Regions from separate parts of the Streptomyces sp. NPDC040410 genome, predicted to be linked through region 1. Evidence: riboswitches for the same ligand, from Rfam matches in the RefSeq annotation. Region 1 holds a riboswitch; each other region holds the start of a gene.
The links. A riboswitch is a leader RNA that binds a small molecule or an ion and turns the genes downstream of it on or off. The one in region 1 is predicted to bind cyclic di-AMP.
Positions count from the first base shown of each region.

Region 1 (7,314 bases):
GCACCTCGAGCACCAGAATCCGGACCGGGACATCTCGCTGTACGTCAACTCTCCGGGCGGCTCGTTCAGCGCGATGTCGGCGATCTACGACACGATGCGGTTCGTCGCCTGCGACGTGGAGACGGTCTGCCTGGGCCAGGCCGGCTCGTCCGCCGCGGTGCTGCTGGCCGCCGGGACTCCGGGCAAGCGGTTCGCGCTCCCGGGTGCGCGGGTGGTGATCCACCAGCCGGCACTGCCCGAGCCCGTGGAGGGACAGGCCATTGATCTCGCCGTCCGGGCCGACGAGTTGGCCCGCGTCCGCGGCCGCCTCGAGGAGATGCTCGTACGGCACACGGGCCGCCACCCGGAGCAAGTGAGCGCGGACATCGAGCGGGACATGATCATGGACGCGCAACAGGCGCTGGAGTACGGCCTGGTGGACCGGATCATCCCCGGCCGCAAGGCCTCCCGCACCGCCCCCGGCGCGAGGTGAGCCGCCCGATGCTGCCGCCGGAGCTGCCGCCCCTGCCCGCCCTGACCCGCGCCGAGGGCGAGTTGATCGACCGCTACCTCGACGTGGTCGACCTGCTGGGCCGCATCAACCCCGCGCATCACGGGGACACGTACCGCGGACTGCGCGCAGCCCAGGCGCTGGTCACCAAGGCGGCCGAACTGCGCGACGCGCTGGACCTGATGCACCGGCGGGGCGAGACCGAACTGCACGCCCCCACGCTGGCGCGCGCGCTGCGCGTGCTGGACGGGGAGCGCCGCACGGCCCGGGTCACCGTGCCCGCGCGCTCCGACAGTTGAGGCATGCGCATCCGATCCCGGGCGATCCGCCACAGCGGCGGAGCGTCCGGAACCGGGTTGAAACGGACCAAATGACGTACCGCTGATTGGAGTAGACGCCCCTCCTTTTTCAGGACCGCCCAAGTTGCACAACGCGCGTAGCCCAGAGGCGGAACGGAACATTCCATTGCTGGTCCGGGGGTGCGCGACCCCCTCAACGCCCCTTCGAACACGGGGGTGTCCACCCGAACGGGTGAGTGGTGAGTAACAACACAAACCCCCGGTTCCGTTGGGCTTTCAGGCCATCTGTGAGTCAAGATCCCTGTCTGACGACAAGCCCCCGCCGCAGCGGCGGGGCGGTCCGGGCGGACGCCGAGTCCTGCCGCCGCCCGGATGACCGGTCGACAGGAGTGGATCGGCAGGAGTGGAGGACCCAATCACGACGGGTCGCCGGGACGGTCGTCTCCGAATGGGAGATGCCGGTCCGAGCAGCCCTTGGGGTGAAGCCGCAGCCGCGGCCGGGCAACTTCGCCAGCCCGAATCCGACAGGTCATCCTTCACAGGCGGCTGACGAAGGGTTGCGCATGACTGCGCTCAATCGTGTCCCGTCGCTCATGGCCCGGGCCTCCACGGCCTCGGCACTGACCATCGCCGCGGTGGGCGGCTCGATCGTGGTCCCCGGTGTCGCCACCGACGCCGCGGCAGCCACGACGGCGACGAAGGCACTTCAGGTGGCGGCCTCCAAGAAGGGCTCCCCCTACAAGTGGGGCGCCACCGGTCCGCGCCGGTTCGACTGCTCCGGGCTCACGCTGTACTCGTTCAAGAAGGCGGGCAAGACACTGCCCCGTACGGCGGCCCAGCAGTACAACAAGACCCGCCACATCTCGGCCAAGAGCCGCAAGGCCGGAGACCTTGTGTTCTTCCACTCGGGCTCCAGCGTCTACCACGTGGGCATCTACGCCGGGAAGGGGAAGATCTGGCACGCCCCGAAGACCGGGGACGTGGTGAAGCTGCAGAAGATCTGGACGAGGAGCGTCTGGTACGGCCGGGTCAGCTGACTCCCCCGGGGAGGCGGCGGTCACCTGACAAGCCGCCGCCTCCCCGGGCCCTCAGGCCCTCAGGCCCTCAGGCGGATCATGCCGGACAGCCCCTACGGCTCCTGCTGCCCGGCTGCTGTCACCGGCTGCTGTCCCGCTGCCGTCACCGGCTCGGCCGGCAGGGACCACGGCAGTTCGATGGAGACCGTCTTGCCGCCCTCACGGGTCGGCCGCACTCTCAGCCTGCCGCCGCACTCCGCGGCCAGCCAGCGAATGATCACCATGCCACGGCCGTTGTCCTGCTGGACGGCGGCCGGCAGGCGTTTGGGGAAGCGCGGATGACTGTCGGTCACGCCGATGCGCAGTTGTTCGTCGCGGTCGAGCGCGATGTCCACCGTGAAGGTGGGTGACTGGCCCAAGGTGTGCTGTACGGCGTTGGTGGCGAGTTCGGAGACGATGAGCCGGATGGTGTCGGCCAGTTCCACGTCCTTCGGCAGTCCCCACTCCGCCAGGGTGCCCACCACGTAGGTACGGGCCGCGGAGACCGAGGCGGGATCGCTCGGCAGAGTGACGGATGATTCCAGATGGTCTGCCATGACGACGTCGTCCCTTTCCCACGGGACCGCAGTCCGACACGGAGCGGATGGTTCGAGTACGGTCCCGGACTGGTGCTTCGTCGCCAGACTGCCATTACCGCGCCGGTCAGGATGGCGATCCACCAAGATCTGCATATATCTGTCGCTCAAAGCGGTGAACTCTCCGACGGAAGAGCGTATTTGGGCGGCCCGGAAGGAGTAAGGAGTTGCGCATGCAGCACGGTCCCGCGGTGCGCCGGCGGAAGCTTGGTGCCGAACTGCGTGCGCTGCGCACCGGCGCGGCACTCACCAGTGGCGAGGCGGCCCGTCTGGTGGGCTGGCACCAGTCGAAGGTGAGCCGGATCGAGACCGGCGCCAGCGGGGTGAAACCGGCCGACGTGCGGTTGCTTCTCGACGCCTACGGCGTGGCGGAACCCCAACTGCGGGAGTTGCTGCTGGCCTTGGCGAGTTCCGACGACGGCGGCGGACGGCACCACTGGTGGCACGCGTACCGCGGAGTGCTGCCGCCGACCTACCGGGACTTCATCAGCCTGGAGTCACAGGCCAGCGCGATGCGCACGCTGGAGACCTCTGTCGTCCCGGGGCTGCTGCAGACACCCGAGTACGCCCGGGCGGTGACCCGGGCCGCGGTGGACGGCCTGGACGACGAGCGGCTGGACGCACTGGTGGAAGTGCGACTGGCCAGGCAGGACGTGCTGCGGGCCGAGCCGCCGCTGCGGCTGAGCGCGGTCCTGGACGAGGCGGTGCTGCGCCGCGAGGTCGGCGGTCCCGGGGTGATGGCGCGGCAGCTGGAGCGGCTGGTGGAGTCGGCACGACTGCCCCAAGTGCGCCTGCAGGTGCTGCCGTTCGCGGCCGGGGCGCATATCGGCGTGACCGGGCCTTTCGTTATCTTCTCATTTTCGCGCACTTCTGATCTAAATGTGGTTGTTCTCGACCACTTGACGAGTAGCCTCTACCTCGAACGGAAAGAAGACCTGGAGGCCTACACCGAGGCCTTCAACTCTCTTCGGATCCACGCCCTTTCGCCCGAGGACTCGTTGGATTACATCGCCGGGATAGGTGCCGGCGCGTAAGGAGGCACCATGTCAGCACTGCCTCGGAACGTACCTTCCAGCACCGCTCTGCACGACGTGCGATGGCTGCGCAGCAGCTACAGCACGGGAGCGAACAACTGCGTCGAGACGGCTCGCCCGCTGACCGGCCCAGGAGCCGGACTGCTCGCCGTACGCGACTCCAAGGACCCGGCCGGGCCCGCACTGCTCTTCTCCCCCGGGAGCTGGGCGGGATTCACGGCCGGGATCGTTTCAGATCACTTCTGATCGTTCCACAGCGCGCACTGCGCGGCCGTGTCACGCCGACTCATGGTCGCGTTTCGCCGATCACATGTACAGCGCGTTCGATCTGCGCCTCGGAGAGGTCCGCGCGGGCGGTCAGCCTCAGCCGTGAGATGCCGTCGGGCACGGAAGGAGGACGGAAGCAACCCACGGCCAGCCCGGCCGCGCGGCAGTCGGCCGCCCACTGCACGGCCCCCTCCGGGGACGGCGCGCGCACGGAGACCACTGCCGCGTCCGGACGTACCGCCTCCAGACCCGCGGCGGTCAGGCGTGCGTGCAGCTCGCCCGCCACCGCGCGCGCCCGCTCCGCCCGCTCCGGCTCGCGGCGCAGCAGCCCCAGGGCCGCCAGGGCCGCGCCCGCCGCCGCGGGGGCGAGGCCCGTGTCGAAGATGAACGTCCGGGCCGCGTTGACCAGGTGGTCGATCACCCGGGCGGGGCCCAGCACGGCTCCGCCCTGGCTGCCGAGCGACTTGGACAGCGTGACCGTCACGACGACGTCGTCGGCGCCCGCGAGCCCCGCCGCGTGCGGGGCGCCGCGGCCGCCGTCGCCGAGCACGCCGAGGCCGTGGGCGTCGTCCACGACCAGCCCCGCTCCGTGCTCCCGGCACGCCTCGGCGAGCGCGGACAGCGGGGCGGCGTCGCCGTCGACGGAGAAGACCGTGTCGGACACCACGACGGCCGGCCCGTCCTGCGTCCGGAGTGCCTTGCGCACGGCGTCGGGTTCGGCGTGCGCGACGACCTGTGTCGTGCCCCGGGCCAGCCGGCAGCCGTCGATCAGCGAGGCGTGGTTTCCCGCGTCGGAGACGATCAGCGAGCCGTGCGGGGCGAGCGCCGTGACCGCTGCGAGGTTGGCCGCGTACCCGGAGGAGAGGACCAGGGCCGCCTCGAAACCGCAGAAGGCGGCCAGCTCGCGTTCCAGCTCGGTGTGAAGATCCGTGGTGCCGGTGACGAGCCGGGAGCCGGTCGCGCCGCCGCCCCAGGTGCGCGCGGCACGCGCCGCGCCCTCGGTGACCTCGGGATGCCGGGCCAGGCCCAGGTAGTCGTTGCTCGCGAGGTCGAGCAGGGGCGAGTCGGCGGGGCGGGGGCGCAGGGTCCGTACGAGTCCGGCGCGGCGGCGCGCTCGCGCCTGCTCGTCGATCCAGCCGAACGCCATGGGTCCTCCGGGGCTTTTGTAGGCAGTGAACAGACCCTAGCGGTACGTTTTGCGACCGACGGTGTGGCAATACCCACACGGCTGACGGGCTCTGTTTGTCCGGTCTCTCCTTGGCCGCGGGCGGTCCTTTAAGACAGGATCGGCTCTCATGGACCTGCTGAACACACTGGTGGACAAGGGGCTTCGGCGCGAGGTGCCGACCCGCGAGGAGGCTCTTGCCGTCCTCGCCACCTCCGACGACGATCTGCTCGACGTGGTGGCCGCGGCCGGAAAGGTACGCCGCCACTGGTTCGGCCGACGCGTGAAACTCAACTACCTCGTCAACCTGAAGTCCGGCCTGTGCCCCGAGGACTGCTCCTACTGCTCCCAGCGGCTCGGCTCCACCGCCGGCATTCTGAAGTACACCTGGCTCAAGCCGGACGAGGCGTCCGAGGCCGCCGCGGCCGGGCTGGCGGGCGGCGCCAAGCGGGTATGTCTGGTGGCCAGCGGCCGCGGGCCGACGGACCGTGACGTGGACCGGGTCTCGGACACCATCAAGGCGATCAAGGACCAGAACGAGGGCGTCGAGGTGTGCGCCTGTCTGGGCCTGCTCACCGACGGCCAGGCCGAGCGGCTGCGTGAGGCGGGCGCCGACGCGTACAACCACAACCTCAACACGTCCGAGGGGACGTACGGGGACATCACGACCACGCACACCTACGCCGACCGCGTCGACACCGTTCGGAAGGCCCACGCGGCCGGCCTGTCCGCCTGCTCCGGCCTGATCGCCGGCATGGGCGAGAGCGACGAGGACCTGGTCGACGTCGTCTTCTCGCTCCGCGAGCTGGACCCGGACTCGGTTCCCGTCAACTTCCTGATCCCCTTCGAGGGCACCCCGCTCGCCAAGGAGTGGAACCTCACCCCGCAGCGGTGCCTCAGGATCCTCGCGATGGTCCGGTTCGTCTGCCCGGACGTCGAGGTGCGGATCGCGGGCGGCCGCGAGGTCCATCTGCGCACCATGCAGCCGCTGGCCCTGAACCTGGCCAACTCGATCTTCCTCGGCGACTACCTCACCAGCGAGGGCCAGGCCGGCAAGGCCGACCTGGAGATGATCGCCGACGCAGGGTTCGAGGTGGAGGGCGCCGACCAGGTGACGCTGCCGGAGCACCGGGCGGCGGCCGCGGGCGGGTGCGGATCGCAGGAGAGTGCCGGGTGCGGGGGCCACTCGGGCGGGGGATGCGGGTCCCACGAGAGTGCCGGGTGCGGGTCCCACGAGGGGGGCGGCGTGTGCGGTACGGCTGCCTCGGCCACTCCGGCCGCGCCGGTCAACGAGGCCCGTACCGATCTCGTCGCGGTACGCCGCCGGGGTGCCGGCACGGATCTCGCGCCCAATGCCTGACCTGAGCGTGCGCCAGCTGCTGGAGCTCGACCGGCGGCACGTGTGGCATCCGTACGGTCCCATGCCCGGCCGCCAGGAACCGCTCGTCGTGGAATCGGCGAGCGGGGTGCGGCTCAGGCCCGCCGACGGCTCGGCCGAACTCGTCGACGGCATGTCGTCCTGGTGGTCGGCGATCCACGGCTACAACCACCCCGTGCTCAACGAGGCGGCACGCGAGCAGCTCGGGCGGATGAGTCACGTGATGTTCGGCGGGCTCACCCACGAGCCCGCCGTACGACTGGCGAAGCTCCTTGTCGACATGTCGCCCGACGGCCTGGAGCACGTCTTCCTCGCCGACTCCGGATCGGTTTCGGTCGAGGTCGCGGTCAAGATGTGCCTGCAGTACTGGCGCTCGCTCGGCCGGCCCGGCAAGCAGCGCCTGCTGACCTGGCGCGGCGGCTACCACGGCGACACCTGGCAGCCGATGTCCGTGTGCGATCCCCAGGGCGGGATGCACGAGCTGTGGAGCGGGGTCCTCCAGCGCCAGGTGTTCGTGGACCCGCCTCCGGCCGAGTACGAGGAGTCGTACGCGGACCAGCTGCGTGCGGCGATCGAGCGGCACGCCGACGAACTCGCCGCGGTGATCGTCGAGCCGGTGGTGCAGGGCGCGGGCGGGATGCGGTTCCACTCCCCCGCCTATCTGCGGGTGCTGCGCGAGGCGTGCGACGCGCAGGGCGTGCTGCTGGTGTTCGACGAGATCGCCACCGGTTTCGGGCGCACGGGCGCCCTGTTCGCCGCGGAGCACGCGGCGGTGACGCCGGACGTGATGTGCGTGGGCAAGGCGCTGACCGGCGGATACATGACCATGGCGGCCACGCTGTGCACCTCGCGCGTCGCCGACGGCATCTCGCGGGGCGACGTGCCGGTGCTGGCCCACGGTCCCACCTTCATGGGCAACCCGCTCGCCGCCGCCGTCGCCTGCGCCTCGATCGGGCTCCTGCTCGGCCAGGACTGGCTGGCGGAGGTCAAGCGGATCGAGGCGGGCCTGCGAGACGGGCTGGCGCCCGCT
Region 1 is NZ_JBVIVK010000011.1:182,303-189,616, forward strand. It holds gene ACZ562_RS22635 (ATP-dependent Clp protease proteolytic subunit) at 1-472, shown strand, start outside; gene ACZ562_RS22640 (hypothetical protein) at 481-789, shown strand; cyclic di-AMP (ydaO/yuaA leader) riboswitch at 1,207-1,349, shown strand; gene ACZ562_RS22645 (C40 family peptidase) at 1,353-1,826, shown strand; gene ACZ562_RS22650 (ATP-binding protein) at 1,919-2,401, opposite strand; gene ACZ562_RS22655 (helix-turn-helix domain-containing protein) at 2,614-3,474, shown strand; gene ACZ562_RS22660 (DUF397 domain-containing protein) at 3,484-3,720, shown strand; gene ACZ562_RS22665 (8-amino-7-oxononanoate synthase) at 3,761-4,888, opposite strand; gene bioB (biotin synthase BioB) at 5,037-6,266, shown strand; gene ACZ562_RS22675 (adenosylmethionine--8-amino-7-oxononanoate transaminase) at 6,259-7,314, shown strand, end outside.

Region 2 (7,314 bases), on a different contig from region 1:
AACGGACACTTCGAGCTCGTCCAGGGCGCGGGCGGCTCGCTCAACGGCACCACCAGCTTCGAGCGCACCAACTACTTCGAGACCATGCCCACCCACCAGCTGGAGCTCGCCCTCTGGCTGGAGGCCGACCGCATGGGCTCGCTGCTCGCCGCTCTCGACGACGAGTCGATGGAGAACCAGCGGGACGTCGTCAAGAACGAGCGCCGGCAGCGATACGACAACGTTCCGTACGGCACGGCGTTCGAGAAGCTGACCGCCCTCGCCTACCCGGCGGGCCACCCCTACCACCACACCCCGATCGGCTCGATGGCCGACCTGGACGCGGCGACCCTGGAGGACGCGCGCGCGTTCTTCCGTACGTACTACGCGCCCAACAACGCCGTCCTGTCGGTCGTCGGCGACATCGATCCCGAGCAGACCCTCGCCTGGATCGAGAAGTACTTCGGCTCCATCCCCTCCCACGACGGCAAGTCCGCCCCGCGCGACGGGGCGCTGCCCGAGATCATCGGCGAACAGCTGCGCGAGGTCGTCGAGGAGGAGGTCCCGGCCCGCGCCCTGATGGCCGCCTACCGGCTGCCGAACGACGGCACGCGCGCGTGCGACGCGGCCGACCTGGCGCTCACCGTCCTCGGCGGCGGCGAGTCCTCCCGCCTCTACAACCGGCTCGTACGACGCGACCGTACGGCCGTCGCGGCCGGCTTCGGCCTGCTGCGGCTGGCGGGCGCGCCGTCCCTGGGGTGGCTGGACGTGAAGACCTCCGGCGACGTCGAGGTGCCGGTCATCGAGGCCGCCATCGACGAGGAGCTCGCCCGGTTCGCCGCGGAGGGCCCCACGGCCGAGGAAATGGAGCGCGCCCAGGCCCAGTTGGAGCGCGAGTGGCTGGACCGCCTCGGCACGGTCGCGGGCCGCGCCGACGAACTGTGCCGCTACGCCGTCCTGTTCGGTGACCCGCAGCTCGCCCTCACCGCCGTCCAGCGTGTGCTCGACGTGACGGCCGAGGAGGTCCAGGAGGTCGCCCAGGCCCGCTTGCGCCCCGACAACCGAGCCGTCCTGGTCTACGAGCCCGTCGAGGGCACTGAGAGCACCGACAACACCGCCGACGAGGACGAGAACGAGGAGGCGGCCAAGTGACCGAGCTCGCCACGATGCATTTCCACCCCCAGCCCCAGGCCGGCGAGGCCAGGCCGTGGGCGTTTCCGGCCCCCGAGCGCGGGACGCTCGGCAACGGTCTGACGGTCCTGCGCTGCCACCGCCCCGGCCAGCAGGTAGTCGCCGTCGAGGTACTCCTGGACGCTCCCCTGGACGCCGAGCCGGCCGGCCTCGACGGCGTGGCCACGATCATGGCGCGGGCCTTCTCCGAGGGCACCGACAAGCACTCCGCGGAGGAGTTCGCCGCCGAGCTGGAGCGCTGCGGCGCCACCCTCGACGCGCACGCCGACCACCCCGGTGTCCGCCTGAGCCTGGAAGTGCCGGCCTCGCGCCTGCCCAAGGCGATGGGCCTGCTGGCCGACGCCCTCAGGGCGCCCGCCTTCGCCGACAGCGAGGTCGAGCGCCTCGTCCGCAACCGGCTCGACGAGATCCCGCACGAGCTGGCCAACCCGTCCCGCCGGGCCGCCAAGGAGCTCTCCAGGGAGCTGTTCCCGGCCACCGCGCGCATGTCGCGCCCGCGCCAGGGCACCGAGGACACGGTCGCCGCCATCGACTCCGCGGCCGTACGCGCCTTCTACGAGAAGCACGTCCGCCCGGCCACCGCCACCGCCGTGGTCGTCGGCGACCTCACCGGGATCGACCTCGACGCGCTGCTCGGCGACACCCTCGGCGCCTGGACCGGCTCCTCGGCCCAGCCGCGGCCGGTCGCGCCGGTCACCGCCGACGACACCGGCAGGGTCGTCATCGTGGACCGCCCCGGCGCGGTCCAGACGCAGCTGCTCATCGGCCGCGTCGGCCCCGACCGGCACGACCGCGTGTGGCCCGCGCAGGTGCTCGGCACATACTGCCTCGGCGGCACGCTCACCTCCCGCCTGGACCGCGTCCTGCGCGAGGAGAAGGGCTACACCTACGGCGTGCGGGCGTTCGGCCAGGTCCTGCGGTCCGCCCCGGACGGCACGGGCGCCGCCATGCTCGCCATCAGCGGCTCGGTCGACACCCCGAACACCGGCCCGGCGCTGCAGGACCTGTGGACGGTGCTGCGCACGCTCGCCGAAGGGGGCCTCACCGACGCCGAGCGCGACGTCGCCGTGCAGAACCTCGTCGGTGTGGCGCCGCTCAAGTACGAGACCGCCGCTGCCGTGGCGAGCACGCTGGCGGACCAGGTCGAGCAGCAGCTGCCCGACGACTACCAGGCGACGCTGTACCAGCAGCTCGCCGCGACCGGCACCGTCGAGGCCACCGTGGCGGCCGTGAGCGCCTTCCCGGTGGACCGTCTGGTGACGATCCTGGTCGGCGACGCGGCGCAGATCAAGGAGCCCGTCGAGGCCCTCGGCATCGGTGAAGTCACCGTCGTGTCGGCCGAGTAGAAGCACACGCGCACTGGGGCCCTGGTGACTGAAGCGTCATCAGGGCCCGCGTATGTCCGAATTGAGGGAGTGGTTGCCTGTCTGCCCTGTGGCGTGCGCTACAAAAGGCGTGATCCGTTTGGGGATTGAAAGACGCCGCGTCTAGCGTCGGTCCGGCTGTTCGTCAGGCAGTGCGCCGCGCCCGCGGCACCGGACAGTCATCGCCGAGTCCCCGTACGGCGCGAGCCAGGGGAGCCGGGGACCCACGCAGTCCCTGGGGTGAATCGGACGCCCGCGCGCACCGCGAGGGTGTCCGTAGGAGACCTTCCTGCTCCGAACCCGTCAGCTAACCCGGTAGGCGAGAAGGAAGGAAAGGACCAGCCACTACATGGCGTTCACCCGCGCCACCGGGAAGCACCGTCGTCCCAGCAGGATGCACCGCACCACCGCCCGTGTGGCGGGCGTCGCGGCCCTCACCACCACCGGCGCCATCGGCACTATCGCCGCCCCGGCGCTCGCCGCGGAGACCTCCGCCGAGCAGACCGGCCTCACCCCGGTCATCAAGATCGGCGACACGGTCGCCGAGCAGATCGACGCACAGGCCGACGCACAGCGGGAGGCCGCCCGGGAAGCCGCCTACAAGAAGGCGGCCGAGGAGGCAGCGCGCAGGAAGGCGGCGGAGGAGGCCGAGAAGGCGCGCGAGGAGGCGAAGGAGGCGCGCGAGGAGGCGAAGGAGGCGCGCGAGGTCAAGGAGCGTGCCGCGCGCGAGGCCGAGCGCGAGCGCCTCAACACCTTCGTCGCCCCGGTCTCCGGCTCCTACGTCTCGACCGGTTACAAGGCGGGCGGAGGCGTCTGGTCCTCCGGCAGCCACACCGGTGTCGACTTCCACGCCGCGAGCGGCACCTCCGTGCACGCGGTCGGCTCCGGCACCGTCGTCGAGGCCGGCTGGGGCGGCTCCTACGGGAACAACATCGTGATCAAGATGAACGACGGCACGTACACCCAGTACGGCCATCTGTCGTCCATCGGTGTCTCGGTGGGCCAGAAGGTCACCCCGGGCCAGCAGATAGGCCTCTCCGGCGCAACCGGCAACGTCACCGGAGCGCACCTGCACTTCGAGGCCCGTACGACCGCGGAGTACGGCTCGGACATCGACCCCGTCGCCTACCTCCGATCGCACGGTGTGAAGATCTGACGACCCACGGCACGGCATCCCGAAGCCCCGGCTCACCGAGCCGGGGCTTTCGGCGTTTCGGGGGCCGCGTTGTCCAAAAAATAGGCCTGGATTCAGGCCCGCCGTCGGATATTCCGGCTCGTTGCAATAGAGTCATTGAACACACGTCAATCATCGACGTTTCACGGGGATTAAGGCGGAGGTCGGTCATGCGTATTCCGGCGCACTCGGTATGCACCGCGATCCGGGACGACATCGTCGCCGGTGTCTACGAGCGCGGCAGCCGGCTCACCGAGGAACTGCTCGCCCGCCGCTACGGCGTCTCCCGCGTCCCCGTCCGCGAAGCCCTGCGCACGCTGGAGGCCGAGGGCTTCGTGGTGACCCGGCGGCACGCCGGCGCGTGCGTCGCGGAGCCGACCGAGCAGGAGGGTGCCGACCTCCTGGAGATGCGCATGCTTCTGGAACCGCTCGGAGCCTCGCGCGCCGCCCAGCGGCGCACCGAGGCACATCTCAAGGTGTTGCGCGGCCTCGTGAGGCTGGGCCAGGAGCGCGCCAAGAGGGGCAACAGCGAGGATCTGCGCTCCCTGGGGGGCTGGTTCCACGAGACGCTCGCCCAGGCGTCCGGCAGCCCCGCGCTGTCCTCGATGCTGACCCAGCTGCGCCACAAGATCGCCTGGATGTACACGGTGGAGGCGCCCGCCAGCCCGGTGGAGTCCTGGGTGGAGCACGGCGCGATCGTGGATGCGGTGGCGCGCGGCGACAGTGAGCGCGCGCGGTCGGTCACGACGCTGCACACGGAGCGCTCGACGGCCGCGCACCGGTTGCGCTTCAACGGGGGAGGGGACCGGACCGACCGTGTGAGGAACTCGCAACATCCCGTAAACATGTCGGGCCTGCGGCATTAACACGGGCGCCGTATACAAAGAGGTGGGTAATTCGAGGGGGATTATTTTTGCTGCCCGTGAGAGGGAAATGCGAAGGGCTCGCCCGGTAATTCGGACGAGCCCTTCTGTGAATCGGCGACGGCCGCGGCCATCAATTGCGTGGGGTGCTCAGACGGTCTCGGGGAGTTCCTCGAGGCCCTCGGAGACCAGCTTCGCGAGGCGGTCGAGCGCGACGTCCGCACCCTCGGCGTCGGAGGCGAGGACGATCTCCTCGCCGCCCTGGGCGCCCAGGCCCAGAACGGCCAGCATGGAGGCCGCGTTGACGGGGTTGCCGTCGGCCTTGGCGATCGTCACCGGGATACCTGCGGCCGTGGCGGCCCGGACGAAGATGGAAGCGGGGCGGGCGTGGAGGCCCTCGGCCCAGCCGACGTTGACGCGGCGCTCAGCCATGTGATGCTGCCCTTCACTGTCTCAGGGTTGTCTAGACCAGTTTCCCACATCGTGAAGCATGCCGGAGCGGGCCCTCGTCCCGCCCCGGGTGGCGTCGGACCGCGGCCTCGGTCCGGCATCCGTTCTCCACAGACTGCCTCGCCCCGTTGTCGTACGCGAGCCGTACTCTGGGGCCCATGCAGACCCCGTCGGACAGGCACGAGTACCCGGCCCACTGGGAGGCCGACGTGGTGCTGCGCGACGGCGGCACCACACACATCCGCCCGATCACCGTCGATGACGCAGACCGCCTGGTCAGCTTCTATGAGCAGGTCTCGGACGAATCGAAGTACTACCGCTTCTTCGCGCCCTACCCTCGTCTGTCCGCCAAGGACGTCCACCGCTTCACGCACCACGACTTCGTGGACCGGGTGGGACTCGCGGCCACGATCGGCGGCGATTTCATCGCCACCGTACGCTATGACCGTATTGGTGCCGGCGGCATGCCCGCCTCCGCGCCCGCGGACGAGGCCGAGGTCGCCTTCCTCGTGCAGGACGCCCACCAGGGCCGCGGGGTCGCCTCGGCCCTCCTCGAACACATCGCCGCCGTCGCGCGCGAGCGCGACATCCGCCGCTTCGCCGCCGAGGTGCTGCCCGCCAACACCAAGATGATCAAGGTCTTCACGGACGCCGGGTACACGCAGAAGCGCAGCTTCGAGGACGGCGTCGTACGCCTGGAGTTCGACCTCGAACCCACCGACCGCTCGCTCGCCGTGCAGCGCGCGCGGGAACAGCGCGCCGAGGCGCGGTCGGTACGGCGGCTGCTGGCGCCCGGCTCCGTCGCCGTCATCGGGGCCGGCCGCGCCCCCGGCGGCGTGGGCCGCAGCGTCCTCGGCAACATCCGGGACGCCGGGTTCACCGGCAGCCTGTACGCCGTGAACAAGGCCTTCCCCGAGGAACAGAAGGTGCTCGACGGGGTCCCCGCGTACCGCTCGGTGGGCGACATCGGCGGACCCGTGGACGTTGCGGTCCTCGCCGTGCCGGCAGAGCACGTCCCCGAAGTCGTCGCCGAGTGCGGTGCGCACGGCGTGCAGGGCCTCGTCGTCGTCTCCGCCGGATACGCCGAGAGCGGCCCCGAGGGGCGCGAGCGCCAGCGCGAACTGGTGCGCCACGCGCGCACGTACGGCATGCGGATCATCGGGCCGAACGCCTTCGGCGTCGTCAACACCTCCCCGGACGTACGGCTGAACGCCTCCCTCGCTCCCGAGATGCCGCGGCCCGGGAGGATCGGGCTGTTCGCGCAGTCCGGCGCCATCGGCATCGCGCTGCTGTCCCGGCTGCACCGGCGCGGGGGAGGGGTCACCGGGGACACCGGCGTGTCCACCTTCGTGTCCTCGGGCAACCGGGCGGACGTGTCCGGCAACGACCTGATCCAGTACTGGTACGACGATCCGGACACCGACGTCGTCCTCATGTACCTGGAGTCCATCGGCAACCCGCGCAAGTTCACCCGCCTCGCGCGGCGGACGGCGGCGGCGAAGCCGCTGGTCGTGGTGCAGGGCGCGGGCTCCGCTCCGCAGGGGCATGCCGTCCGGGCGACGCGGCTGCCGCACGCGACGGTGTCCGCGCTGCTCCGGCAGGCCGGGGTGATCCGCGTGGACACGATCACGGAGCTGGTGGACACGGGGCTGCTGCTGGCGCGGCAGCCGCTGCCGGCGGGGCCCCGGGTGGCGATCCTGGGGAACTCCGAGTCGCTGGGGCTGCTGACGTACGACGCGTGCCTCTCCGAGGGGCTCAGGCCGCTGGCGCCGTTGGACCTGACGACGGGGGCGTCCGCGGAGGACTTCCACGCGGCGTTGCTCCGGGAGTTGAGGGACGACTCGTGCGACGCGGTGGTCATCACGGCGATACCGGCGGTGGGGGAGGGGTCGGCCGGAGACGCGACGTTGGCCGATGCTCTGAGGTCGGCCGCGGACGAGGTTCCCGGGAAGCCGGTGCTGGTGGTGCATGTGGAGCTCGGGGGGCTTGCGGAGGCGTTGTCGGCTGCGGCCAGTACCGCACCACAGGCGGTTTCCCACGCACCGGGCGCGGTTTCCCACGCACCCGGCGCGGTTTCCCATCCCGGCGCCGCGGGCGGTGCCCACCTGATCCGCCCTGCGGAACGACCGCCCGCCGCGTCGGCGGCGAAGCCGGCCGGCGGGGAAGGGCCACCCTTCTGCTCTCGCCTCATCCCCGCCTACCCCGCCGCCGAGCGCGCCGTTCGGGCCCTTGCCGAAGCCGTGAAGTACGCGCAGTGGCGGCGGGAGGCCGCCGAGCCCGGGAAGGTGCCCGA
Region 2 is NZ_JBVIVK010000028.1:44,912-52,225, reverse strand. It holds gene ACZ562_RS34365 (M16 family metallopeptidase) at 1-1,131, shown strand, start outside; gene ACZ562_RS34360 (M16 family metallopeptidase) at 1,128-2,516, shown strand; cyclic di-AMP (ydaO/yuaA leader) riboswitch at 2,708-2,870, shown strand; gene ACZ562_RS34355 (M23 family metallopeptidase) at 2,884-3,690, shown strand; gene ACZ562_RS34350 (GntR family transcriptional regulator) at 3,879-4,574, shown strand; gene ACZ562_RS34345 (HPr family phosphocarrier protein) at 4,722-5,003, opposite strand; gene ACZ562_RS34340 (bifunctional acetate--CoA ligase family protein/GNAT family N-acetyltransferase) at 5,180-7,314, shown strand, end outside.
Region 2: it holds a riboswitch for cyclic di-AMP, as region 1 does, so the genes downstream of both, ACZ562_RS34355 (M23 family metallopeptidase) here and ACZ562_RS22645 (C40 family peptidase) in region 1, are expected to answer to the same signal.

Region 3 (7,314 bases), on a different contig from region 1:
GCCCAGGGCGAGCAGGGTCACCGCGATGGACAGTCCCGCCCGGTCCTTGCCCGCCGCGCAGTGCATCAGGGCGGGGACGCTGTCCTCGGCGAGCGAGCGAAGCACCCGGGAGTGCTCGGCCGTCCGTTCCTTGATGATCCTGCGGTAGGAGGTGATCATCCGGTTCGCGGCCTTGCCGTCGGCGAGGATCGCGCGCAGCTGGTCGATCTCGCCGTCTCGGACCATCTTCCAGAACTCGGCACCGTCCGCGGGGTCGCTCAGCGGCATGTTCACATTGCGCACGCCGGGCAGCTCGACGTCGTGGCCTTCGAGCCGCTGGTCGGCCGCGTTGCGGAAGTCGAAGATCGTGTGCAGGCCCAGGGAGCCGAGGAAGGCGGCGTCCTCCTCCGTCGCATGGGCGAGGTGGCCGCTGCGGAACAGCACTCCGTGCCGCACCCGCCGCCCGTCCGCCGTCGGCAGTCCGCCGACGTCACGGAAGTTGCGCACTCCGGCCAGCTCGGGCTCGGTCGACGGGACCTGCTGCGTCACGGGGGCTCCTCCCAATCCAGCCCGTCGACGCGGCTCATCGACGGGCGCGCTCTCGACGATACGACATGGATTCCTGGGGCAATGAGTTGTCCACAGGCGTTGCCTCACACCCCCGCGACCATTGATGATGTTGGGCCTTGATTGCACCTGTTCGGATCTGCAAGGTCCTGATGCTGGAGATTGCCGAAAACGGCTCTATGCGGCTTCTGTCCGGGCCGACCGGCAGTGAGGACGGCGCGGCATCGAGTGGACCTTCGAGCGGCACGAGGTGGCGGACGACGGGCTGCGGCTGGTGTTCCGGGACACCGGGCCGGCCGTGCACGCGCTCGGCATGCGGTTCGCCCTCTGGGATCGAGCCGGAAATGGCCGATCGGACAGCGACCTGCACCGCGTGCACCCCGACTGGGTGCAGTTCCAACCCGGACGAAAGCGCATGGAAGCCGCAATCAGCTTGTATCGCACCTCGCCTGTGAAGACGTCCAGGAGTACCTCCGGGGGCAGCCCCACGGCCTGCTCTCCAGCGCGCCGGTCGACTACGTCACATAGGACTTCAGCCGCTGCTTCACCGACGCCGGCTGGCCCGGCGAGCCGTGTCCGCGGCGCCTCCGGGTCGACCATGTGCGGGCCTCGTACGGCCTGTTGGACCGGCTGTGGGCGACACACCCCGGCGTCGCTTCGAGCCCTGCTCCGGCCACGGCGAGCCCGTGCCGGCGCTGCGGCTGTGCGGTCCCGGCCCGACAGTGCCGTATAAATGCCGCTAAACGGGCGGAGTTCACCGTGGTGCGGTGTTGCCGCATCACGGATTGCGGACCGGACTGCATGGCGACCTCGATGCGGCGGTTTTCCGGCTCGGCCACATCTGGGCCTTCTGTCCGAATTGCAGCCTTCATTCCAACTCCTTCTGGAATATGGCGTCCTGGGGTGAGGCGCGTGAGCAGCGTCATATTCGTGACCGTGCGTCGCCCGTCATGTTCACGTAATTCAGGTGCTTTTCAAGGGCTTTTGAGGAGAGTGGCGGCCGCTTGATTCACGCACGGTGACCGTAAATTCCCGTAAGGGATCTAGTAAAACGCATTCGCACGGAACCTGTTGGTTGTCCCATTGCGTCTTGGTCGCTTACGTTCGCCACCGATCCGGACGGACGCCCAATCCTGCCGCCGCCCGGAGCCCGCACACACTCACCCGTGCACGGCAGGAGCGGGGGACCCACAGGTACAACCGCCTGTTCCGGTCTCCGGAACGGCTAGGGGTAAAGCCGCGTTTCGACGTGGCCGGGCATCTCCAGTCCGCACCCGACAGCTCACCTCGCAGGCGCCGGAGAGGAATTCGCCATGCCCGCGAAGGGTAAGCATCGCCGTCCCAAGTCCCGTCGTTTCACCCGCTCGATCGCCGTCGCCGGAACCGGTGGCGCCGCACTCGCCCTCCCCTTCATGGGAGCCACCGGCGCCCATGCGGCCACTGCCCAGTCCGTTTCCCAGAATGTTTCGGAAAAGGTCGTGCAGTCAGCTCCGGCCGCGAAGAAGGCGACCGGGAAGAAGGACACCGCGCAGAACGTGGATGTGCGGATCTATTCGGTGCGCGTGGGCGATTACCTCTCGAAGATCGCCGCGGAGCAGCATGTCAGCGGTGGCTGGCAGAGGATCTACCAGGACAACCGTGATGTCGTCGGCGACAACCCGTCGCTGATCCACCCCGGGCAGCGGCTCAGCATCAACAAGAAGGCCGCGACGAGCAAGCCGAAGGCAAGGCCGTCGTCCTCATCGGCGAATTCGTCCGCCGCGAAGTCGTCCTCGGCCAAGCCCTCTTCCGCGAAGGCGTCTTCGTCTTCGTCCGCCTCGAAGAAGACGACGGCCACCACCCAGGCCGCCCAGTCCGCTGCCACCTCCAGCGGCTACGCCCTCCCGGTGAGCGGTGCCTCCGTCGGCACGGCGTACCACGTGGCGGGCAGCATGTGGTCCAGCGGCTACCACACCGGCGTCGACTTCGTCGTCCCGACCGGCACGTCGCTCAAGGCCGTGGCCGCCGGTACGGTCGTCTCCGCGGGCTGGGGCGGCGCATACGGCAACCAGGTCGTCATCAAGCTGAACGACGGCTACTACGCGCAGTACGGCCACCTGTCCTCGCTCTCCGTCTCGGCCGGCCAGACCGTCAGCGCGGGCCAGCAGGTCGGCCTCTCCGGAGCGACCGGCAACGTCACCGGACCTCATCTGCACTTCGAGATCCGCACCACACCGGACTACGGCTCGGACGTGGACCCGGTCGCGTACCTCCGCTCGCACGGCGTCGCCGTCGGCTGAGGCCGGCGTACGACCACACCTGCCCGACACGCTGCCGAAGGCCGGACCCCGATCCCCGGGTCCGGCCTTCGGTGTGTCCCGGCGGCGACTTCCGAGTGCGGCAGTCCACGCCGCAACATCCTTGATCAGAGGCTTATTCCTGGTTTGGTGAGCCCTTTAGGAGTGGCTTATCTCACCGGTCGTCAACCCTTTCCTACGATCGCGTAGGTCACAACCGAAGGTGAATCATGGGCCGATGTGGCAGACGATTCGAAGAGTGACAGCAGATCAGTGATCGGGTCGTACGTGTCGGTGGGGGACAGCTTCACCGAGGGCGTCGGCGACCCCGGCCCCGACGGGGCGTTCGTCGGCTGGGCCGACCGGTTCGCGGTACTGCTCGCGGACCGGCGGCCCGAGGGCGACTTCAGATACGCGAACCTCGCGGTGCGCGGCAAACTCCTCGACCAGATAGTCGAGGACCAGCTTCCGCAGGCCGTCGAACTGGCCCCGGACCTGGTGTCGTTCTCTGCCGGCGGCAACGACATCATCCGGCCCGGCACCGACCCCGACGAGGTCGCCGAGCGCTTCGAGCGGGCGATCGCCCGGCTCACCGAGGTCTGTGGCACCGTCATGGTGACCACCGGCTTCGACACCCGTGGCGTACCCGTTCTCAAGCACCTGCGCGGCAAGATCGCCACCTACAACGGTCATGTGCGGGCCATCGCCGACCGGTACGGCTGCCCGGTGCTCGACCTGTGGTCCCTGAAGACCATCCAGGACCGCCGGGCCTGGGACGACGACCGGCTCCATCTGTCGCCCGAGGGCCACACGCGGGTGGCGCTGCGCGCGGGTCAGGTCCTCGGCCTGGAGGTCCCGGCCGACCCGGACCAGCCGTGGCCGCCCCTCCCGCCGCGCGGCACCCTCGACGTCCGGCGGGACGACGTCCACTGGGCGCGCGAGTACCTGGTTCCGTGGATCGGACGCCGGCTGCGCGGGGAGTCGTCGGGGGACCATGTGACGGCCAAGGGGGCGTTGTCGCCGGACGACATCAAGATGCGGATCGACTCGGTGGCGTGAGGGCCGGGGCCCTCCCGTCCGCCGGACCGCGTCCGTCGTGGCGGGTTCCACGAGCACCGGCAGGGGCAGGAGCGGGGGGGTGTTCCGGCCGGAGGCGAGGGCCCGGCCGAGCGGCTCCGCCGCCCGCCGCGGTGCGAAGCCGGCCGCGCCCGGACGAGTCCGTCGACGGGCCCGCCGTGTTGATCGGCCCGGTCGAGCCGGCGCCGTGTTGCTCGACGGCGCGCCCGCGGCCGCAACGCCGGCGATGCCGGTCAGCGCGACCTCCCCCGGCGTGCTCCCGGGCACCGGAGCGGCCGGGGCGCCGTCGGGCGATCCGGTGTCCACGGCAGTCGTGCCGAGCGCCGTGCCACGGGTCGTCAAGTGACCCGGGAGGACGATCATTTGAGGCGGGGCAGAGGCGGGTGGCGGCTCACCGGGCCGCTGCCGTCAACGCCTCCCGTGCCAGGCCCAGTTCGCGGGCGAGTGCCTCGTCCACCCACGTCAGTGCCCGGGTACGTGAAACCGTGCCCGCGTAGGTCGTCATCTGTACGGCGAGCCCGTCGAGCAGGGCGGTCAGGCGCAGGGCCGCGCCCGTCGGGTCGGGGCACTGGAACTCGCCCGCGGCCACCCCCTCCGCGACGACCTCGGTCAGGGCCGCCTTCCACTGCCGGTCGAGGTCACGGATGACCTCCCGCAGCACGGGCTCGCGCAGGGCCACCGCCCAGCCCTCGATCCACAGCCGCCAGCCCTTGGCCTGGCCGGCGGGGGCGTACCAGCGTACGGCCGACCGCAGCCGGCGCAGCGCGGTGGTGCGCTTGCCGAGAAGCTTGCGCAGCTGCGCGAGGTCGTCCTCGGCCGCATGGGTGAACGCGGCGGCGACCAGCTTCTCCTTGGTCGAGAAGTGATAGAGCACCAGCGCGCTGCTCACGCCGAGCACCGAGGCCACGTCGGCGATCCGGACCGCCGCCACGCCTCGCGCCTCGATCTGCTCGACGGCGGCCCGCAGCAGTTCCTCCCGCCGCTCAGCCACGCTCAACCGCACTCTCGTCACGGCGTCACCCTACACAGCCCTTTCCCGGCTGTGACGTGCGCCGACGTCCGCATCTCGGCAGCCCGCGGGCGGGGCCGCCAGGAGGTCCCGGGGCGGGGCCGTGCCGGGACGGCGCCGTCACCGGTACCGGCGACCTCGTCCAGGGTGCAGCCCCGGCGCATGCGCAGCCCGCCGCTGGACACACCGCGCACCAGCCGGTCGACGACCAGGAAGCCCTGCGGCCGGAGAGGTGGTCGGTCCAGGTGAGCGACATCAAAGGGGTGGACACGCGGTCTCCTCGGGGGGCGATCAGAGCCGGTTACTGAATCGTGAGTCAGTGTCCGAACCGGCGTCACGGCCTGTCGACGCGGCGAGGTGAGCACCGTCGGCGCCCCGGGCGGACCGGCCGAGATCGGTCCGGCCCCGTGCTGTCGGATCGGCCGACCATAATGGAATGTCTCACCGACTCCATCTGGAGGTACCGTGGCCGGTTTCCGTTCCCTCAGCTCCCGGCTCCGCGCGCTGCAGCCCGCGGCCTTCGGTGTGGACCCCAGTGGTGAGCGCATGGCACGCATCCGCAGATCCCCCCACTTCAAGGACGGCGTCTTCCAGAACCCCGGAGGCACGGCCCGGACCCGGCCCTCCGGCTCGGCGCCGTCCTTCGCGAAGGTCTTCTTCGACAAGGACTCCCGGTTCCGCCGCGCCCCCAGCGGCACCATCCCCGTGCACGGAACCACGCTCGCCGACATCGCGCGGCCGCCCGCCACCGGACTGCGGCTGACCTGGATGGGCCACTCCAGCGTGCTCGCGGAGATAGACGGACAGCGGGTGCTGTTCGACCCCGTCTGGGGCGAGCGCTGCTCCCCCTTCCCCTTCGCCGGACCCCGGCGACTGCATCCGGTGCCCCTGCCGCTGGCCGCTCTCGGCCCCGTAGACGTCGTCGTCATCTCGCACGACCACTACGACCACCTCGACATGCCGACGATCAAGGCGCTGGCCGGCACGGACACCGTGTTCGCCGTGCCGCTCGGCGTCGGCGCCCATCTGGAGCACTGGGGCGTGTCGGCCGGCCGGCTGCGCGAACTGGACTGGCACGAGACGACGAAGGCCGGCGGACTCACCCTGACCGCCACACCGGCCCGCCACTTCTGCGGCCGCGGCCTGCGCAACACCCAGCACACGCTCTGGGCCTCCTGGGTCGTCGCCGGAGCGGAGCACCGGATCTACCACAGCGGAGACACCGGGTACTTCGAGGGCTTCCAGGACATCGGCGCCGCGCACGGCCCGTTCGACGCCACGATGATCCAGATCGGCGCCTACTCGGACTTCTGGCCCGACATCCACATGACCCCGGACAAGGGGGTCCGCGCGCACCTCGACCTGCAGGGCGGAGATCCGGCCGTGGGCGTCCTGCTGCCGATCCACTGGGGGACCTTCAACCTGGCGCCGCATCCGTGGGCGGAACCCGGGGAGTGGACGATGCGGGCGGCGCACAAGGCCGGGGTGACGATGGCGGCACCACGGTGCGGCGAGCCGTTCGAGCCGGGCGACGCTCCGTCCGCGACGCCGTGGTGGCGCGCCGTCGCACGGCCGCCCGCCGGGGGCTGGCCGACGTGGCCGCCGGTGGCGTCCGGTCCGGAACAGACCCTCGTGGGGGAGTAGGCGGCCCGGCGCACGGCTCGATTCGGCCCCGCACCGCCGTCTCCGGTGACCGTCGGCCGGATACGGCCGGTGATGATCTCGGGGCGAGGCTCCGTGGGCGCGAGAGCCCCGGCGGCCGTGGGCGTGGGCCGGGCGCAGGCTGAGGAGCGGCTGTCGAAGGGGGGCGGGGGTGTGAGCGGCCCGACCCCGCCGTCTGTTCGCGACCGCTTCTGAGCAGGTGCGATCAGTCCCTGCCGTGTCGTGGACGCGAGGTCGCCGGGGTTTATCGGTCTGTCGTACGAGGCCTCATACCAGAGCAGGACGCTGTGGGCGGGACTTTGCCAACTGCCCACCGCACCTGATGCGTTGCCGACTACTGTGAGTGTCCGTCGGGCGACGCAGGGACGAATTCATCGGCTCTGCCGACCGGCACAGCGATGGCGCATGCCCGAGACGCGCAGACCGCGCGAGCCCATGCCCACGACCGACGGACCAGTACGAGGACGCCGATGTCTCACCTCCGCGCCCCGGCCGCCCGTGCAGACCGCCGAGAGGGCGGACGGCACGGCCGGCCGCCGGCCGCCCGCACCGCACCCGTGCTGCCCGAGGCCCACATACGGCCCCAACTGCTGCGTCTCGCCGTGCTTCCCCCCGTCGCGGTCGCCCTCAGCGCCTGCGCGGCCGTCCTGTTCACCGTCCGCTCCACCGGGGCGCGCCCCGGTCTCACCCTGTGGGGCGTACTCGCCGGCGCGGTCTCCGTGGCCCTCGCGGGCATCCTGATCG
Region 3 is NZ_JBVIVK010000001.1:313,680-320,993, reverse strand. It holds gene ACZ562_RS01425 (tyrosine-protein phosphatase) at 1-528, opposite strand, end outside; partial or broken gene ACZ562_RS01420 (alpha-galactosidase) at 845-1,508, shown strand; cyclic di-AMP (ydaO/yuaA leader) riboswitch at 1,698-1,857, shown strand; gene ACZ562_RS01415 (M23 family metallopeptidase) at 1,860-2,825, shown strand; gene ACZ562_RS01410 (SGNH/GDSL hydrolase family protein) at 3,096-3,881, shown strand; gene ACZ562_RS01405 (TetR/AcrR family transcriptional regulator) at 4,291-4,911, opposite strand; partial or broken gene ACZ562_RS01400 (glutamate dehydrogenase) at 5,025-5,179, opposite strand; gene ACZ562_RS01395 (MBL fold metallo-hydrolase) at 5,374-6,552, shown strand; gene ACZ562_RS01390 (sensor histidine kinase) at 7,041-7,314, shown strand, end outside.
Region 3: it holds a riboswitch for cyclic di-AMP, as region 1 does, so the genes downstream of both, ACZ562_RS01415 (M23 family metallopeptidase) here and ACZ562_RS22645 (C40 family peptidase) in region 1, are expected to answer to the same signal.

Region 4 (7,314 bases), 150 kb from region 1:
GACCGCCCTGTCCATCGTCGCCGAGATCGTCGCGGCCCGGCGGGGCGGGACGGGCGTTCCGCTGACCGGCTCGGGGACGCCGATCCACCGTGACGGGGCAGAACGGGGCGCGGTGGCGGCGGCCTGACGGACGGGACGGCCGACTGGTGCCGTCCGGGACGCGGGCGTACCGTCGAACGGTGGACCGCAGTGGACGGAACCGTTCACTGATCCCTCGCGAGGGTTCGACCGACCCCCGAGAGTGCGACATGCCATGAGCAGCAGCCCCCAGCCGACCTCCGCAGAACAGACCACCGCCCGGGAAGGCGGCGGTGGCGGAAACCTGATGGCGCTGCTGGTCATCGCGTCGTGTCAGCTGATGGTGGTCCTCGACATCACCATCGTGAACATCGCGCTCCCGCACATCCAGAGCGCCCTCGACTTCTCCACCACCAGCCTGTCCTGGGTGATCAACGCGTACACGCTCACCTTCGGCGGGCTGCTGCTGCTCGGCGGCAGGACCGGCGACATCCTCGGCAGACGGCGCGTCTTCATCTTCGGCGTGCTGCTCTTCGTGCTCGCCTCCCTGCTCGGAGGGCTCGCCCAGAACGAGGCCCAACTCCTCGGCGCACGCGCTCTCCAGGGCGTCGGCGGCGCCATCGCCTCTCCGACGGCCCTCGCCCTGATCAGTACCACCTTCCGTGAAGGACCCGAGCGCAACCGGGCGTTCGGCGTGTTCGCCGCGGTCTCTGCGGGCGGCGGCGCGATCGGGCTGCTCGCCGGCGGTGTCCTCGTCGAGTGGCTGAACTGGCGCTGGGTGCTCTTCGTGAACGTTCCGATCGGACTGCTCATCGCCCTCGCCACGCCCCGCTGGATCAAGGAGTCCGAACGTCACCCCGGTCACTTCGACATCACCGGCGCGCTGACGTCCACCGTCGGCATGGTGCTGCTGGTGTACGGGTTCATCAGAGCCGCGCAGGAGGGCTGGCGGGACGCGCTCACCCTCGCCTCCTTCGGCGCGGCCGTCGTTGTCCTCGTGGTGTTCATCCTGGTCGAGAGGCGTTCCAGACAGCCGATCACGCCGATGCACATGTTCGCCGACCGCAACCGCGCGGGCACGTACGGAATCATGCTGTGCCTCGCCGCCGCGATCTTCGGCATGTTCTTCTTCCTCACGCTGTTCGTGCAGAACGTGCTGGACTTCAGCCCGTTGCAGGCGGGGCTCGCCTTCCTCCCCGTCAGCGCGGTCATCGCGATCGGCGCCGGGCTGGCCTCCCGTTTCCTGCCGACGTACGGCCCCAAACCGTTCATGGTGGTGGGCGCGATCCTCGCCGCGGCGGGTCTGGCCTGGCTGACCCTGACCGACGTCCACTCCACCTACGCGGGCAGCGTGCTCGGTCCGATGCTCGTCTTCAGCCTGGGCATGGGCATGGAGTTCGTCTCGCTCACGCTGATGGCGCTCTCCAACGTCCCCGTCCAGGAGACCGGTGCGGCCTCCGGACTCCTCAACGCCACCCAGCAGGTCGGTGGTTCGCTCGGACTGTCCATCCTGGTCACGATGTTCGGCACGGCCAGCAACAACGAGGCGGAGAAACAGGTCCCGGGCTTCCTGGCGCAGGCGACCCCGGCCGAGCGCCTGCGGTTCGAACGCACCGGGCAGCTCCCGGCGCCCTGGTCCGACGAGGTCCTCACCGCCGGGGCCTCGGCCGCCTTCGTCATGGCGGCGATCTTCACCGTGGTCGCCGCGCTGATCGCCATCGTGGTCATCCAGGTCCGTCCCTCCGACCTGGAACGCCTCCAGGGCGGTGGAGGCCCCGGCCCCACGTGAGGCCGGGAACCGCGCGGTGAGACCCGCAGGTCACGGCAGGGGACGGGGAAAGGTCCTCAGCTTCGGGGAACCCGGCGGCATCGGTGCCGATCTTGCGGTAGACGGCGGAGAGCAGCTGCTTCACTCCTTGCTGGGTGAGGCGCAGTTCCTTGGCGGCCAACGCCGACGGGTGGTCCTGGACGGTCAGTTCGACGGCCCGGCGTTCCCACCCCGTTCCGGCCGCATGACGTGCCGTGACAGGCGTTCTGTCCTGCCCGGCCCCGTCGTGCTGCGCGAACGGGAACCCGGCCCGCAGCGGGCCCATGGCCTCGTCCCCGAGCCGGCCGAACTCCGCGGCGGCGCCGGGCGACACGCCGACCGTGCCGCCCCTTTGCCGTGTCGGCCCCGTCACCGGACGGGCGCGGGTCGAAGCCGCGGTGGGTTTGCTCTCCTTTGGCAGCCCGCGCGGCCGCCAATTGTCAGGCGAGCCGCACGGCTCCGCGGATCGCCGACTCCCCGACGTTGTAGACCGACTCCTCGCGTATGTACGCCCCCGGCTCCGGTGCGTGGATCATCAACCCGTCGCCGGTGTAGAGGCCGACGTGAGTGAGGTCGTCGTGGAAGAAGACCAGGTCGCCGGGCAGGACGGTGCTGAGGGGGATCACGGTGCCGGCGTTCGCCTGGTCGGGTGCGGAACGCGGGAGTGCGACGCCGGCGGCCTTCCAGGCGGCCTGGGTGAGGCTCGCGCAGTCGTACGAGTCCGGTCCGGTCGCCCCCATGACGCACGGCCTGCCGGTCTGGGCGCGCGCGAAGGCGAGGGCGCGTTCGGCCTTTCCGCCGGTCACCGGATCCGCGGTGCTGACGGCGCCTGCGGGACGGACCGCGTCGAAGGCCGTGGTGGTGGCCGGGCCGGGTGAGGGCTGCTGTTGCCGCCAGGCCGCTTCGCCGGTCTGCTGCCGGGCCACTTCGCCGGTCTGCTGTTGCCGCCGGGCCACTTCGCCGGTCTGCTGGGGCCACGCCATGCTCTCGGCCGGCTGCTGCTGGGGCCACGCCTCGTTCGCGGCGGGCTGCTGCAGGGTCCACGCCGCCTCCTCGTCGGCGGGGCGATCCGGCTCCGGCGTGGCGAACCGGGGGGCGTCGGCCGGCGCGGCCTCGAGCGCCGCGACCGGCGTCCTCTGCTGGATGTGCCGGGACAGCAGCTCACGGGCCTCGGCGAGCTTGTGCCGGCTCTGCTCCTTGGAGGTTCGCAACGCCGACCGCTCGTCCTTGACGGCCGGCGCGGGCAGGGCAAGAGGCGCGCGCTGTCCCGTCTCCGGTGCGGCCGGCAGCGCGGGTACGGAAGCGGGAGCCGGCGGCCCTGCGGTCAGCTCCAGTACGGGCCTGGAGGCCGACCCGGCGGGCAGCTCCCGTACGGCGGCGGAGGCTCTCTCTGCCGTCAACTCCGGTAGAGCAGCCTGCCGTTCCGCGGGCCGGGACTGGGCAGCGGCCGCCGGCATCCTGTCGCGCGGCAGCACCGCCGGAACGGTCGGACCGAGGCGCGAGCGCGCCATGTCGAACCACTGCCGGGCCACGTCGTCGAGCGCGGGATCCGAGCGCCCGGCCCCCTCGGCGGGCGCCCCGCCCGCGCGGCGCGAACCCGACGGCGTCGCACGGGTCGCGTTGGAGGTACCGGAGGCGGTCTCGGCCTGGTCATAGAGCGCGTTGACCCGCTGCTGGACCTCTTCGCGGCTCGGTCCGTCGTCCCCGGGCGTGGCGTCGGCTGTCTGGGAGAACAGGGCCACAGAGGTAAGCGCCGCCGTCGCGAGGGCGGAGTTGCGCATGCCGGGGAGGCTGAGACCTCGGGGGCGCGACGATCGTTCCGGCGCCATGAGGGACGTACTCCTTCCGTGCTCCGCCTACCGAGTTAGCTGACGGGTTCGGGCGGACGATCCGGAAGGTGTGCCCTACGACCCCTCCCCGAAGGGCGGTTGGGCCGATTCACCCCGAGTTTCGGTTGGGTCCCCGGTTCCGGCCTGCCTTACGGCGCACCGGACTCGGCGGAGGCTGTGCGACCCGGCGCGGTCCGCCGGAGGGAGTCGAACAGCCCGCCGTCAACCTAACCAACTTGTGTGCCTCGTGTGAAGGTTGAAGCCCCGAATGTCCGATACGTAATGGTGACCTTCGTTGTGCCGAGGAGTGACCGGCGGTCAGCTCGGGCCTCGCCCGGCCCGCCAGGCAGTAGTGGTCCAGGACGGTTTCCTCGACGGCCGGGAGGCTCCGGCCGAGCCGCAGGGCCGGCTGCACGGCGACCTGTGGAACGGCAACGCGCTGCGGGGCGCCGACGGGCATGTGTGGCTGATCGACCCGGCCGCGCACGGCGGCCACCGCGAGGCCGACCTGGCGATGCTCAGGCTCTTCGGGTGCCCGCATCTGGGACGGTGCTGGACGGCTACCAGCAGGCGGCGCCGGCGGAGTGACCGCCGACGCCGCCCGGTGCGACGTCGAGGGCGAGGAAAGCGAACGGGCTAGTGACAGGCCGCCGCAGCGGAATGAGAAGGAAGCCCGTTCATGGCCTCGCCGCGCTCCACGCTAGCAGTCAGCCGGGGATCACGTCGCGCAGGTTTTCGGGGGTGATGACCCGGGAGTCCGGGTGCAGGCCGTCGGGACGCTCCAGGCCGATGTAGGTGACCGGGCCGTCCGGCACCGTCCTGCCGTCCCACGACGTCACGGTCGTCGTCGCGTCGTCGGACATCAGGTCGATCAGGTACCGGACCGTGAGCTGCTCGCGCTCGACGATCCCGCGCAGCAGCGTCGCGACCGACACCCGGTTCTCCTCGACCCGGTTGGCCGACGGAGTGCCCTTCAGGTACAGGTGCAGCCACTTGGCCTGCCACCGGCCGTCGTGCCCCCGCCGGAACGCCAGAGGCAGCGCGACCCGGCCGGGACCACGCAGCTCCGACTTCATGCGCACGGTGCGCGGTTCGAACGGCCGGCCCTGCTGGTCGGCGTCGCGCAGCATGAAGCCGAAGAACGACTCCTCGACCTCCTCGAACCCCTCCCCGGAGAAGATGTTGACCTGCGGGACGATGAACGTGCCGCGAGCGGCGCCCAGCCTCAGGTTGATGAACTCCGAGGCGCCGTCGGGCGCTTCGGTGATGTCGCCGGAGTGCTCGCCCTCCAGGTCGGTCAGGGCGGTGTAGGACAGCCAGGTGATCACCGTGTAGTCGGCGTCCAGCAGCAGCGCCGACAGGTCGTAGTCGGTCACGTGCTCCCTCTGCTTCCAGTACACGAAGAAGCGCAGCAGTTCGCCGTCGACGGGGGAGACGGAGCCGCGCGGCAGCACGCCGAGACCGGATGCGGTCGCCTTGCCGCTGAGCGGAAGCGCCACGTCCAGGACGTCCGGGTCGACCAGCAGGTGGCCCGGGTCCGGGAGCCGGCGGCGCGTCTCGGCGTCGAGCGAGGCGATCAGACGCTCGCGGTCCGCCGACAGTACGGGCAGGCGGGTGTCGGGAGCGACCCAGGCGCGGCCCGAGCGGTTGACGAAGACACGGCGGGCGGCGGGCTTCTCAGGATCCGCAGGACGGCTCTCAGGACGCTTCTCGGGCCGGCTCTCTTCGCCGCGGTTGTGCAGGTGCTCGCGGACCGACAGCACGACCCGGCCCGAGACCAGCGGGGCGACCTGCTCGGCGGCGGTGATGACGGCATCCCGCTCGTCCTGGCCGGAGGCCGACCGCAGCAGCCGGTCCAGCGAACGGAACAGCTTGCCCGGCGCCGACTTCAGCAGCTCCACGGCTGCGATGACGTCGCCGCCGCCGAGGAGCTCCTCGACCCGGCCGTCGAAGGACCGCGCCTTGCTCTCGCCCCGCGCGACCGCGAACACGTCGGCGGCGTGCGGCCACCGCGGGTACTCGTGCGGATGGAGACGTTCACCGAGCCGTTTGAACGCCTCGCGGTGCGCGGACACGTCGGCGAGCTTGGCGGGGGCGCCGGCGACGACCGAGTCGAGTCCCTCGAGCAGGGCGCGGCGGACCGGGCGGGACAGGGCCCGGAAACGGGTCGGTTCCTGCAGGGTCACGTCACCGCCCGAGACCGCGCAGGCCAGCCGCAGCACGTCGGTGACCGTGTCCAGCAGGAGGTCCACGCCCGCTCCCAGCCGGGCCCGGTTGATGACGGCGCGGTTCTCCCGGACCGGGATCGCCTCGGGCTGGGGGCCGGTCACGCACCGCCCGGCCAGGATCCCCAGGTCGCGCAGGCCGGCCTCGCCCAGCGGCGTGGCGCTGCCCGCCAGCGCCAGGTACAGCGCGGTGACCTCGTCGTCCAGGTCACCGCCCAGATGCAGGACCGTCATCCGGTCGCCCGCCGCGGCGATCAGTTCCTCGTGGGCGGCGAGCATCTCGGCGTACGTGTGCCGGTAGCTGCCGTAGGACGGGAGGGTGAGCAGGTCCACCACACCGCTGCGCAGCTGGTCGATGGTGCTGGTGCGCGAGGTGTCGTCGGCGAGTGCCTCGGCGATGCACCGCATCCAGAAGTCGAAGGTGTCCGGCACATGGGCCGGGAAGTCGAGAAAGTAGACGTTGTGCCGGACGTGGTCGCCGACCATCTCGCGGACGGCGGCCAGTGTGCGCACGGCGGTGTCGACGACTGCGCCCTCGGACAGTCCCGACAGGCGCTCCAGCAGGCCCGCCGAGAGTTTGAAGCCGACGGACATCAGCGCGGCGTCGAACTGCCGCGCCGCGACGTCGCCCGTCCCGGCGGGTCCCGTCGGGGACGGGAGCCGGCGGGTGTGCCGGACGACCAGCGGTTCGAGAGTGTGACCCATCCCGGGATGATCGCAGAAGCGTTCGAGCCGGTGCATGGGGATTTTCCCGCGATGATCGCATCCTCTCCGGCGGTGATCACGTCCGTTTCAGCGGTGCGCTCACCCGGAGGAAGTGCGGTCAGGAAACCTCGCGCTCGGCGTTCTTCTTCTTGACGCGCACCGCTTCCTTGCGGACCTCGGCCTGGGTGGCGCGCTCCTTCTCCAGCCACTCGGGCCCGTCCTGCCTGAGCGCCTCGATCTGCTCGGTGGTGAGCGCCTCGGTCACCCCGCCGCGCGCCAGTCCCGCGATGGAGACGCCGAGCTTCGCCGCGACCACCGGGCGGGGGTGCGGGCCGGTGCGCCGCAGCTCCTGAAGCCATTCGGGCGGATTGGCCTGCAGCTCGTTGAACTCGGCGCGCGAGACGACGCCCGCCTGGAATTCCGCGGGGGTGGCCGGGAGGTACACGCCCAGCTTCTTCGCCGCGGTCGCGGGCTTCATCGTCTGGGCGGTCTGGTGCGACTTCATGGCGTCAAGACTAACGACCGCGGACGAGACGTCCGACCACGCCCGGTAGCCTGGCCTGGTGACAGGCTCGGAAGCACCTCCTTCGTTCCGGCTCGCGTACGTCCCTGGCGTGACCCTCGGCAAGTGGGTGCGGATCTGGAACGAGCGCATGCCCGGCGTCCCCCTGACGCTCGTCCAGGTGCGGGCCGCGGAGGCATCCGATGTCCTGCGCGGCAAGGACGCGGA
Region 4 is NZ_JBVIVK010000011.1:32,263-39,576, reverse strand. It holds gene ACZ562_RS21970 (XdhC family protein) at 1-127, shown strand, start outside; gene ACZ562_RS21965 (MFS transporter) at 254-1,807, shown strand; gene ACZ562_RS21960 (C40 family peptidase) at 2,266-3,606, opposite strand; cyclic di-AMP (ydaO/yuaA leader) riboswitch at 3,663-3,835, opposite strand; partial or broken gene ACZ562_RS21955 (fructosamine kinase family protein) at 4,043-4,233, shown strand; gene ACZ562_RS21950 (TerD family protein) at 4,362-6,584, opposite strand; gene ACZ562_RS21945 (DUF5997 family protein) at 6,703-7,089, opposite strand; gene ACZ562_RS21940 (LysR substrate-binding domain-containing protein) at 7,148-7,314, shown strand, end outside.
Region 4: it holds a riboswitch for cyclic di-AMP, as region 1 does, so the genes downstream of both, ACZ562_RS21960 (C40 family peptidase) here and ACZ562_RS22645 (C40 family peptidase) in region 1, are expected to answer to the same signal.